Linked DNA regions of Pyxidicoccus xibeiensis. The protein of the gene in region 1 interacts with the protein of each later gene in a pairwise test. Links are inferred from orthologs where the notes say so. Each region holds a gene or a part of one and is shown in the gene's direction. Other genes may lie near its edges.

Evidence for each region.
Region 2: the proteins of yhbY (region 1) and rho interact in binary tests that used the Escherichia coli proteins (3 or more experiments, as listed by UniProt). The link is inferred for Pyxidicoccus xibeiensis from one-to-one orthologs.

What each region holds. Positions count from the first base shown.
Region 1 is NZ_JAJVKV010000018.1:136,099-140,211, reverse strand. The notes cover bases 899-3,769. They hold yhbY (ribosome assembly RNA-binding protein YhbY), read left to right. Parts: upstream 899-2,115; coding sequence 2,116-2,424; downstream 2,425-3,769. Other genes in these bases: LXT23_RS43760 (heparinase II/III family protein), read left to right, coding at 2,518-3,769; LXT23_RS43770 (DnaJ domain-containing protein), read left to right, coding at 899-2,066. In the rest of the region: more of LXT23_RS43770, read left to right, coding at 1-898; more of LXT23_RS43760, read left to right, coding at 3,770-4,113.
Region 2 is NZ_JAJVKV010000027.1:53,721-57,922, reverse strand. The notes cover bases 555-3,514. They hold rho (transcription termination factor Rho), read left to right. Parts: upstream 555-1,197; coding sequence 1,198-2,832; downstream 2,833-3,514. Other genes in these bases: LXT23_RS47885 (AI-2E family transporter), read right to left, coding at 3,174-3,514; LXT23_RS47890 (hypothetical protein), read left to right, coding at 2,855-3,172. Also shown: NAD-dependent DNA ligase LigA, read right to left, coding at 1-517; more of LXT23_RS47885, read right to left, coding at 3,515-4,202. UniProt on the Escherichia coli protein: Facilitates transcription termination by a mechanism that involves Rho binding to the nascent RNA, activation of Rho's RNA-dependent ATPase activity, and release of the mRNA from the DNA template.

The sequences.
Region 1 (4,113 bases):
TGCCGTCGCAGGGACAGCTCGAGCAGCACTCGACCATCCGCCTCTACGGCCGCATCGCCGCCGGGGAGCAGACGGGGCTGCTCACGCTCACGCTCCCGGACCGCACCGTCCTCATCCACTTCCGCAAGGGCAACCCCGAGTTCGTCGACTCCTCGCACCCGGATGACGCGCTCGGCGTCTCCCTGATGGGAGCCCGGCTCCTCACGTCCGAGCAGCTCCAGCAGGCCGAGGCCGCGCGCGAGCGCTTCGGAGGAGAGCTGCTCTCCGCCCTCTTCGGACTGGGCCTGCTCCAGCCGGCCAGCGCCTTCACGCACCTGGCACAGCGCGCGGTCCTCATCCTGTCCCGAGGCCTGCGCGCCGAGTCCGGCACCTTCACCTTCGAGCCGCGCGACCTGCCCGGCCAGAAGGCGATGCCGCTGGGCAACCGCTGGGCGGTGCTGAGCGACACAGTGCGCCGGCTGCCGACCGGGGACCTCAAGCGCCGGCTGGCGTCGGTGCTCCAGTTGCCCATCATGAAGTCCGGTGGGCTGGTGGCCGCGAGCGAGCTGCGCCTCACGCCACATGAGGTCCGTGCGCTCGCCGTCATCGACGGGGTGCGCTCGGTGGCGCAGCTCCTGACCGACTTCCCCCAGGACGCCGACCACCTGCTGCGCATCTGCTTCCTGCTCAAGGAGCTGGACGCGGTGTCCTTCGCCGCGCCCGCGAGGGCGGTCGCAGTCGCGCCGCCGCCAGCGACCTCGGCCACGCCCCCACCCGCCGCCACGCCACCTTCCGCCGGGCAGCGCCCGCCCACGGCCCCCCAGGGCGCACCGGGAGCCGCGCCCCAGCGTCCGGGCACGCCCCCCACCGTCGGGCCCCCGCCTGCCGCGGGAGCACCTCGCCCCGCGGCAGCGCCGGCCTCGGCGCCTCACGCCGCCACGCCGGGCACAGCGCCCCACTCCACCGCGCCGGGCACAGCGCCCCACTCCACCGCGCCGGGAGCCGCGCCCCACTCCACCGCGCCGGGAGCAGCGACCCGTCCCGCCGCTCCAGGCACAGCGCCCCACTCCACCGCGCCGGGAGCCACGCCCCACGCCGCCGCTCCAGGCGCGACGCCCCGCCCTGCCGCACCGGGAGCCGCGCCCCACGCCGCCGCGTCGCCGGCCGCTCCAGGTGCCCCGGCCCGCCCCGCCACCGCGCCAATGGCCGGTCCTGGCGCGGCACCGCGCCCGCCCCCCGTCGTGGGGCCGAGCCCCGCCGGAGCCGCCGCCGCGGCACCCCGGCCCGCGGGCCCGAGCGCCACCGCGCCGCGTCCTCCCGGCGGTGCGCCTCCCGTCGTGGGCGCGGCCCCGCCTGCCCGCCCGGCGGCCCCGGCCGCCGCCGCCACGCCCGCGAATGCCCCGGGCGCGGAGGAGATTCCCGCGCTGCGCCAGCTCGCGATGGCGATGAAGCAGCAGAACCACTTCCAGCGGCTCGCGCTCACGGAGCAGACGAACTCGAGCGCGGTGAAGATTGCCTACTTCCGCCTGGCCAAGCTGTACCACCCTGACACGCTCCCGCAGGGCGCGCCCCCGGAGTTGGAGAAGCTGAAGGCCGAGGTGTTCGCGTACATCGGCGATGCGTACCGGATGCTCTCGGACGACAAGAGCCGCGCGGCCTACATCGAAGAGCTCAAGAGTGGCGGCGCCGGGGCAGAGGTGGACATCAACTCCATCCTCATGGCCGAGGAGCTGTTCCAGAAGTCCACCATCCTCGTGAAGGCCCGCAAGTTCCCCGAGGCCGTGAAGATGCTGGACGAGGCCATCAAGCTGAACGCGGAGGAGGCGGAGTTCTACGCGTGGCGGGGCTACGCGCGCTTCTTCACGGCGACGGACAAGAAGGCCGCCCAGCCCGAGGCGTTCCGCGAAATCATGAACGCCATCAAGCGCAACGAGCGCTGCGCCCCCGCGCACTACTTCCTGGGGGTGATTGCCAAGCTGAGTGGCGACGTCCCGGGCTCCCTGAAGCACTTCAAGCGGACCGTGGAGCTTCAGCCAGACCACATCGACGCGCAGCGGGAGATCCGCATGGCGTCCCAGAAGAAGTAGGGTGCGTCCCCCGCTCCCGGGTGATACCGGGGGTCCCCTGCCACGAATCATGAAGGAGTCGAGGAACGTGCCGCTCACCGGGAAGCAACGCCGCGCCCTGCGCGCGCTAGGACACCACCTGGAGCCGGTGGTCATCGTCGGGAACTCCGGCGTCACCGAAGGCGTCATCGCCGCGGTCGAGCAGGCCCTGAAGGACCACGAGCTCATCAAGATCAAGATCAACGAGGGCCCGGAGACGCGCCAGGAGGCCGCCGCGAAGGTGGCCGAGGGCACCCAGTCCGAGCTCGCCCAGCTCCTGGGCCGCACCGCGCTCCTGTTCAAGAAGCGCAAGGAGAAGTCGAAGTTCGAGAAGTTCTAGGGCCTGGGTAGAACGCACCACCGTCCTGCTGCACACGGAGTCATCCGACAAGGCAATGGCCCCGTCGGCGCCGCGAGCCAGCTTGCGGGGTGCATGCGCGCCCCCGCCCCCCTCGTCGTCCTCGTCCTGCTGCTCTCCACCCCGGGGCCCCTGGCCCTGGGACGGTCGCCGTCCGGGGAGCTCGCGGAGCCCTCGCACCTCGCGTCGGAGCCCCTGGACCTGCCGGACTGTGAGCAGGTGCCCGAGGCCTGCCTCCCGCGCGCCGCCCCGTCGGCCCGGGAGCTGGTGTACGCGTTCCTCGACGAGGGCACGCTGGCGGACGCGGACCTCATCCTCCAGGACCGCTGGCCGGTGCCGCGCTTCGAGCCCGTCCAGCTCTCCCCGTCGCTCACCTGGACGGAGGACCCCTTCAACGAGAAGTACTGGCGCTTCACCTTCTACGGCCTGAGGCCCACGCGGCACCTGCTGTGGGCGTGGCGGCAGACGGGCGACGTGCGCTACCGCGCCAAGCTGCTCCACGTGCTGGAGGGCTTCGCCCAGCGCGGACACCAGTCCGGGTTCGCCTGGGACAAGCACACCGCCGCCTTCCGGGCGATGGTGCTGGTGAACACGTACGTGAAGCTGCTCTCGGACCGGAGCCTCAAGGAGCCGCTGGCGGGCCGCCTGCGCCTGCGCATCCAGGAGCTGGGCGCCTTCCTGAGGGACCCCGAGAACTTCGAGGAGGACTACAACCACGGGCTCGCCCAGGCCGGGGCGCTGCTGCTCATCGCGGAGAACTTCCCCGGCTTCGACGCCTCGCCCGAGTGGCGCGCCACCGCGGTGGCGCGGCTGGACCTGCTGCTGGACAAGGTGCTCGACGCGGATGGCGTGGAGGTGGAGCAGTCGCCCTTCTACCACTTCTACTTCCTGACGGGCTTCTGGCAGCTCTACCACTGGGCCCAGATGCACGGCGTGGCGCTGTCCGCCAACGCCGAGCCGCGCATCCGGCAGATGCTCCGCTACGCCACGCACATCGTCCTGCCGGACGGGGACATCCCGATGATTGGCTCCAGCGTGGAGCGCAACATCCGCAGGTCGCAGGACACGCCGCTGTTCCAGCAGATGGCGGCCATCGACCCGCGCTTCGCCTACGTCCTCTCCGCGGGCGCCGCGGGCACGCCGCCGCTGGAGACGCGCGTGCTCTTCCCGTCGTCGGGGCAGGCCGTGCTGCGCTCGAGCTTCGGCGCGGCGAAGAACTTCAAGATGCAGACGCACGTCATCTTCGACGTGGGCCCCTACCGCACCCTGCACAGCCACCTGGACGCGCTGGCGGTGCACCTGTACTCGGCGGGGCGCACGCTGCTGCCGGACTCGGGCCACTACACCAACGAGCCGGAGACGGAGGGCTATGACTACTTCCGCGGCACGCGCGCCCACAACACGGTGGTGGTGGACGGAGGGGACCAGCGAGAGGGCACCGCGAAGGCCGGCCTGTCCACTGGCGGCGTGGCCGGGGGCTGGGCGTACCAGTCAGGCTCGCACACGCTCTACGACGGGGTGCTGCACAAGCGCGCGGTGGCGCTGCTGCGGCAGGACCTGGTGCTCGTCCTGGACGACCTGAGCAGCGAGACGCCCCACGCGTATGACCAGACGTGGAACCTCTTCCCGGAGGCGGACCTCCAGGTGGACAAGCTTCGCGCGAAGGCCCTG
Region 2 (4,202 bases), on another replicon or contig:
GCAGCGCGGGCACCTTCACTCCGCCCTGGGGGAGCAGCTCCATGGGCAGGCTGCGGATGGTGCGCAGGTTGGAGGTGACGTCCTCGCCCTTGGTGCCGTCGCCGCGCGTGGCGCCCTGGACGAAGGTGCCCTTCTCGTAGCGCAGGGAGATGGCCAGGCCGTCGAGCTTGGGCTCGCAGACGTAGGTGACGCTGGGCAGCGACACCAGCTTGCGGATGCGCTCGTCGAACTCCACCAGCCCTTCGTCGTCGAAGATGTTGGCCAGCGACAGCATGGGGACGCGGTGGACCACCTCCCCGAACTCCTCCACGGCCGCGCCGCCCACGCGCTGGGTGGGCGAGTCCGGCGTCTGGAGGCTGGGGTGCTGGTCCTCCAGCGCCTGCAGCTCGCGCATCAGCTTGTCGTACTGCGCGTCGCTGATCTCCGGGGAGTCGAGCACGTAGTAGCGGTAGTTGTGGTGCGCCAGCTCGGTGCGGAGCTCGCGGGCTCGGGCTTCGGCTTTCTTGAAGTCGTCCACGGTGCGCGGTCCTTACTCCAAATCACGCCAGGCTGGCGCGCTCCGCTGACGCCAGGCGCGGCGTCGCGGAAAGGGGCATGCGATGACGCGCAATCTAGAGCGTCTGACCGACATCCCGTGACGCCCTTTGCGGGATGCTCCAGAGCGGTCCTCCACCGACGACCTCTGGGGTAGGCCGCTTCACGGCGCGCGAAGCCGCTCCGCCACGGCCCGGCGCGGACCCGGGCCGTGGGGTGGGGCGGAAGGCCGGGGGCCACCGGGGCCGGTGGGGTGGGGAAGGGGAGGCGGGGGCGGGGTGTTGCCTTTCCGGAGCGCGGGGGCGCGCGGCAACCCGCCGGGTCCTGGATTCGGGGGCCGGACCCGGGCAATGCCAGAACCTCCGGGTGGAAATGTGCTGCCCCGGCTCTCCTGTTGAGCAACAGGAAGTGATCGGACCCCGGACAGCAAGGATGCCTTGACAGGTCCGGAGGGGGTCAATAACGTCCCCGCGCGGTTCATGGCGCAGGTGTGTCGACGGCGCCGTCTCTTCCCAACCACACTGGCTCACGCCCGAGCAGTCCCGTTCAGGGATTCCGGCGGAGCCGTCCTTCTGGAAGGTGCTTCCGAGGGCCGCGGACCCATCCCGGCAACCCCCACCGTCCGAGCCCTCGGCCGCTTCATTCCCCCCAAGCGTTACAGCCATGCGTAAAGTCCGTACTTCGAGAGAGAAGGCCGCTGCCCCCGACGTCGTCGCCGTGGAGGCGGACGAGAAGCCCCGCCGCAAGCGCGCGGCGAAGGCCGTCGAAAGGGTGGAGCCGGAGAAGCCCGCCCGGGCCCGCCGCACCCGCCGCGACGAGGACGTCGAGGTGGAGGCCGAGCCCGCGGAAGAGGCCGTCGCCGAGCCGCCGCCCCGCCCGGTGCTCACCCCCATCTCCCGGCCGGTGCGCGACGACGACCTGCAGGAGGCCCGCATCTCCGGTGGCGAGGACGAGCAGAACGCCGCCACCCTGCCGCCGCCTCCCGAGTCCCCCGAGGCCCCCGCCTTCACGGAGGTCACCCGGGACGGCGCGCCGATGCAGGTCATCAAGCTGAACGACCTGAAGCGGATGAAGATTACCGACCTGGCGAAGATGGCCCACGACGTGGGCATCGAGGGCTACCAGGGTCTGAAGAAGCAGGACCTCATCTTCGCGCTGCTGGGCGGCATCGCCGACAAGCGCTTCGAGGTCCACGCGGAGGGCGTGCTGGAGCTGTTGAGCGACGGCTTCGGCTTCCTGCGCAGCGCGGACAGCGACTACCAGCCCAGCCCGGACGACCTCTACGTGTCCCCGTCGCAGGTGCGCCGCTTCAACCTGCGGCCCGGCGACACGGTGACGGGCCCCATCCGCCAGCCCCGCGAGGGCGAGCGCTTCTTCGCGCTCCAGAAGGTGGACAAGGTCAACTTCGCGGACCCCATGTCGGACGCGGCGCGCGAGCGCATCCTGTTCGACAACCTCACGCCGCTGTATCCGACGCGCAAGCTCAAGCTGGAGCACGAGTCGTCGGAGATGACCACGCGCATCATCGACATGTTCTGCCCCATCGGCCTGGGCCAGCGCTGCCTCATCGTCGCGCCGCCCAAGGCCGGCAAGACGGTGCTGCTGCAGAACATCGCGCACGCCATCAGCCGCAACCACCCGGACGTCTACCTCATCGTGCTGCTCGTGGACGAGCGCCCGGAGGAAGTCACGGACATGGAGCGCAGCGTGCGCGGCGAGGTGGTGTCGACGACGTTCGACGAGCCCGCCACGCGCCACGTGCAGGTGGCGGAGATGGTCATCGACAAGGCCAAGCGCCTCGTCGAGCAGAAGTACGACGTCTGCATCCTCCTGGACTCGATTACCCGTCTGGCGCGCGCCTACAACACCGTGGTGCCGGCGTCCGGCAAGATTCTCTCCGGCGGCGTGGACGCCAACGCGCTCCACAAGCCGAAGCGCTTCTTCGGCGCCGCGCGCAACATCGAGGAGGGCGGCTCGCTGACCATCATCGGCACCGCGCTCATCGACACCGGCAGCCGCATGGACGAGGTCATCTTCGAGGAGTTCAAGGGCACCGGTAACTCGGAAATCGTCCTGGACCGGAAGCTGATGGAGAAGCGCATCTTCCCGACGCTGGACATCAACAAGTCCGGCACGCGCAAGGAGGAGCTGCTGCTCACCCAGGGTGACCTGGTGCGCATCACCGCCCTGCGCCAGGTGCTCCATCCGTTCACTCCCATCGACGCGATGGAATTTGTGCTCAAGCACATGCGTCCGACGCCGTCGAACGCCGACTTCCTCGGCTCGATGAACCGGTAAGCCACCGGAAAAAGGAGCGCCCATGCGCCGACCCGTGCTCGCCCGCCTGCTCACCCTTGTCGTGGGGATGACACTCGGAGCCCTCGCGGGATGTGACTTGGGCGTCGAGGACCTGCCGGGGGGAGAGCCTCCCCCCGTGCTGTCCAACAAGACCTGCTACGACGAAGACGACTGCGTGGCCGACGCCTGCTGCGGCCTGGGCACCGCTGTCACGCACGTGACAGAAGGCCCGAGCTGCGGCGGCGTCACCTGCACGGGAAGCTGCCAGCCCGGCTCCATCGACTGCGGCCGCTGCATCCCCACCTGCCGCAACTCGCGCTGCTCCGCCGCCTGTCAGTGACTCAGGCCGCGGGCGGCTGCAGCCGCTCGGCCTCCACCGCCGGGGCGGCCGCCACGGGCCCGGGCTGCGCCTTGAGGCGTGCATAGTCGAAGCACGCCACGAGGATGGAGGCCACGGGCACCGCGAAGAGGGCCCCCACCAGCCCGTAGAGCCGTTCCCCGGCGATGAGGGAGAAGGCGACGATGACGGGGTGGAGGTGCGCCGCCTGCCCCATGATCTTGGGGTTGAGGAAGTACGCCTCCAGCGCGTGGATGCCGACAATCCACGCGAGGATGGCCAGCCCCTTCTGGAAGCCGTCCGCCAGCGCGATGAGGACGATGGGCACCGAGCTGAGGATGGTGCCGAAGATGGGGATGAGGCTGAAGAAGGTGGCGATGGTCGCCAGCAGGAAGGCGAACTTCACGCCGAACAGCAGCAGCCCGATGAAGGTCAGCAGGCCGTTGACGATGCAGATGGTGACCTGGCCGCGCACCACGCCGGCCAGCGAGCGGTCCACGCGCTCCATCAGCTGGCGCGCGTCCTGGAGGTACTCGGGCGGAACCAGCGTGCCGAAGTAGCGGCGGATGGCCTGCGCGTCGATGGAGAAGAACGCGGCCACCATCATCACGAAGAACATCATGAAGACGCCGGCGGCCACCCCGGCGACGATGGTGCGCGACACGTTGACGATGTCGCCCAGGTTCTCCTGCACCAGCGACGAGGCCCGCTTCGCCGCGTCCCCCAGCAGCTGCTCCAAATCCAACGCCAGGCTGAACTGGCCCGTGCCCGCCGCGGCGTCGGCGCCCTCCAGCGCGCGGTTGGAGAGGGCCACGGGGATGCCCCGGGTGCTGAGCCACGTCTCGGCGCGCTGCGCGAGCTCCTGCACGTGCTCCGGGGTGAGCTTGTTGGCCAGGGCCACCGTGTCGCGGCTGACGCGCGCCATCTCCCGGTAGAGCTGCGGCACCAGCGCGACGAAGAACAGGTACACGCCCACGAAGAAGCCGGCGTAGATGAGGAGGATGGCCGCCCCGCGTGGAATGGCACGGCCGGC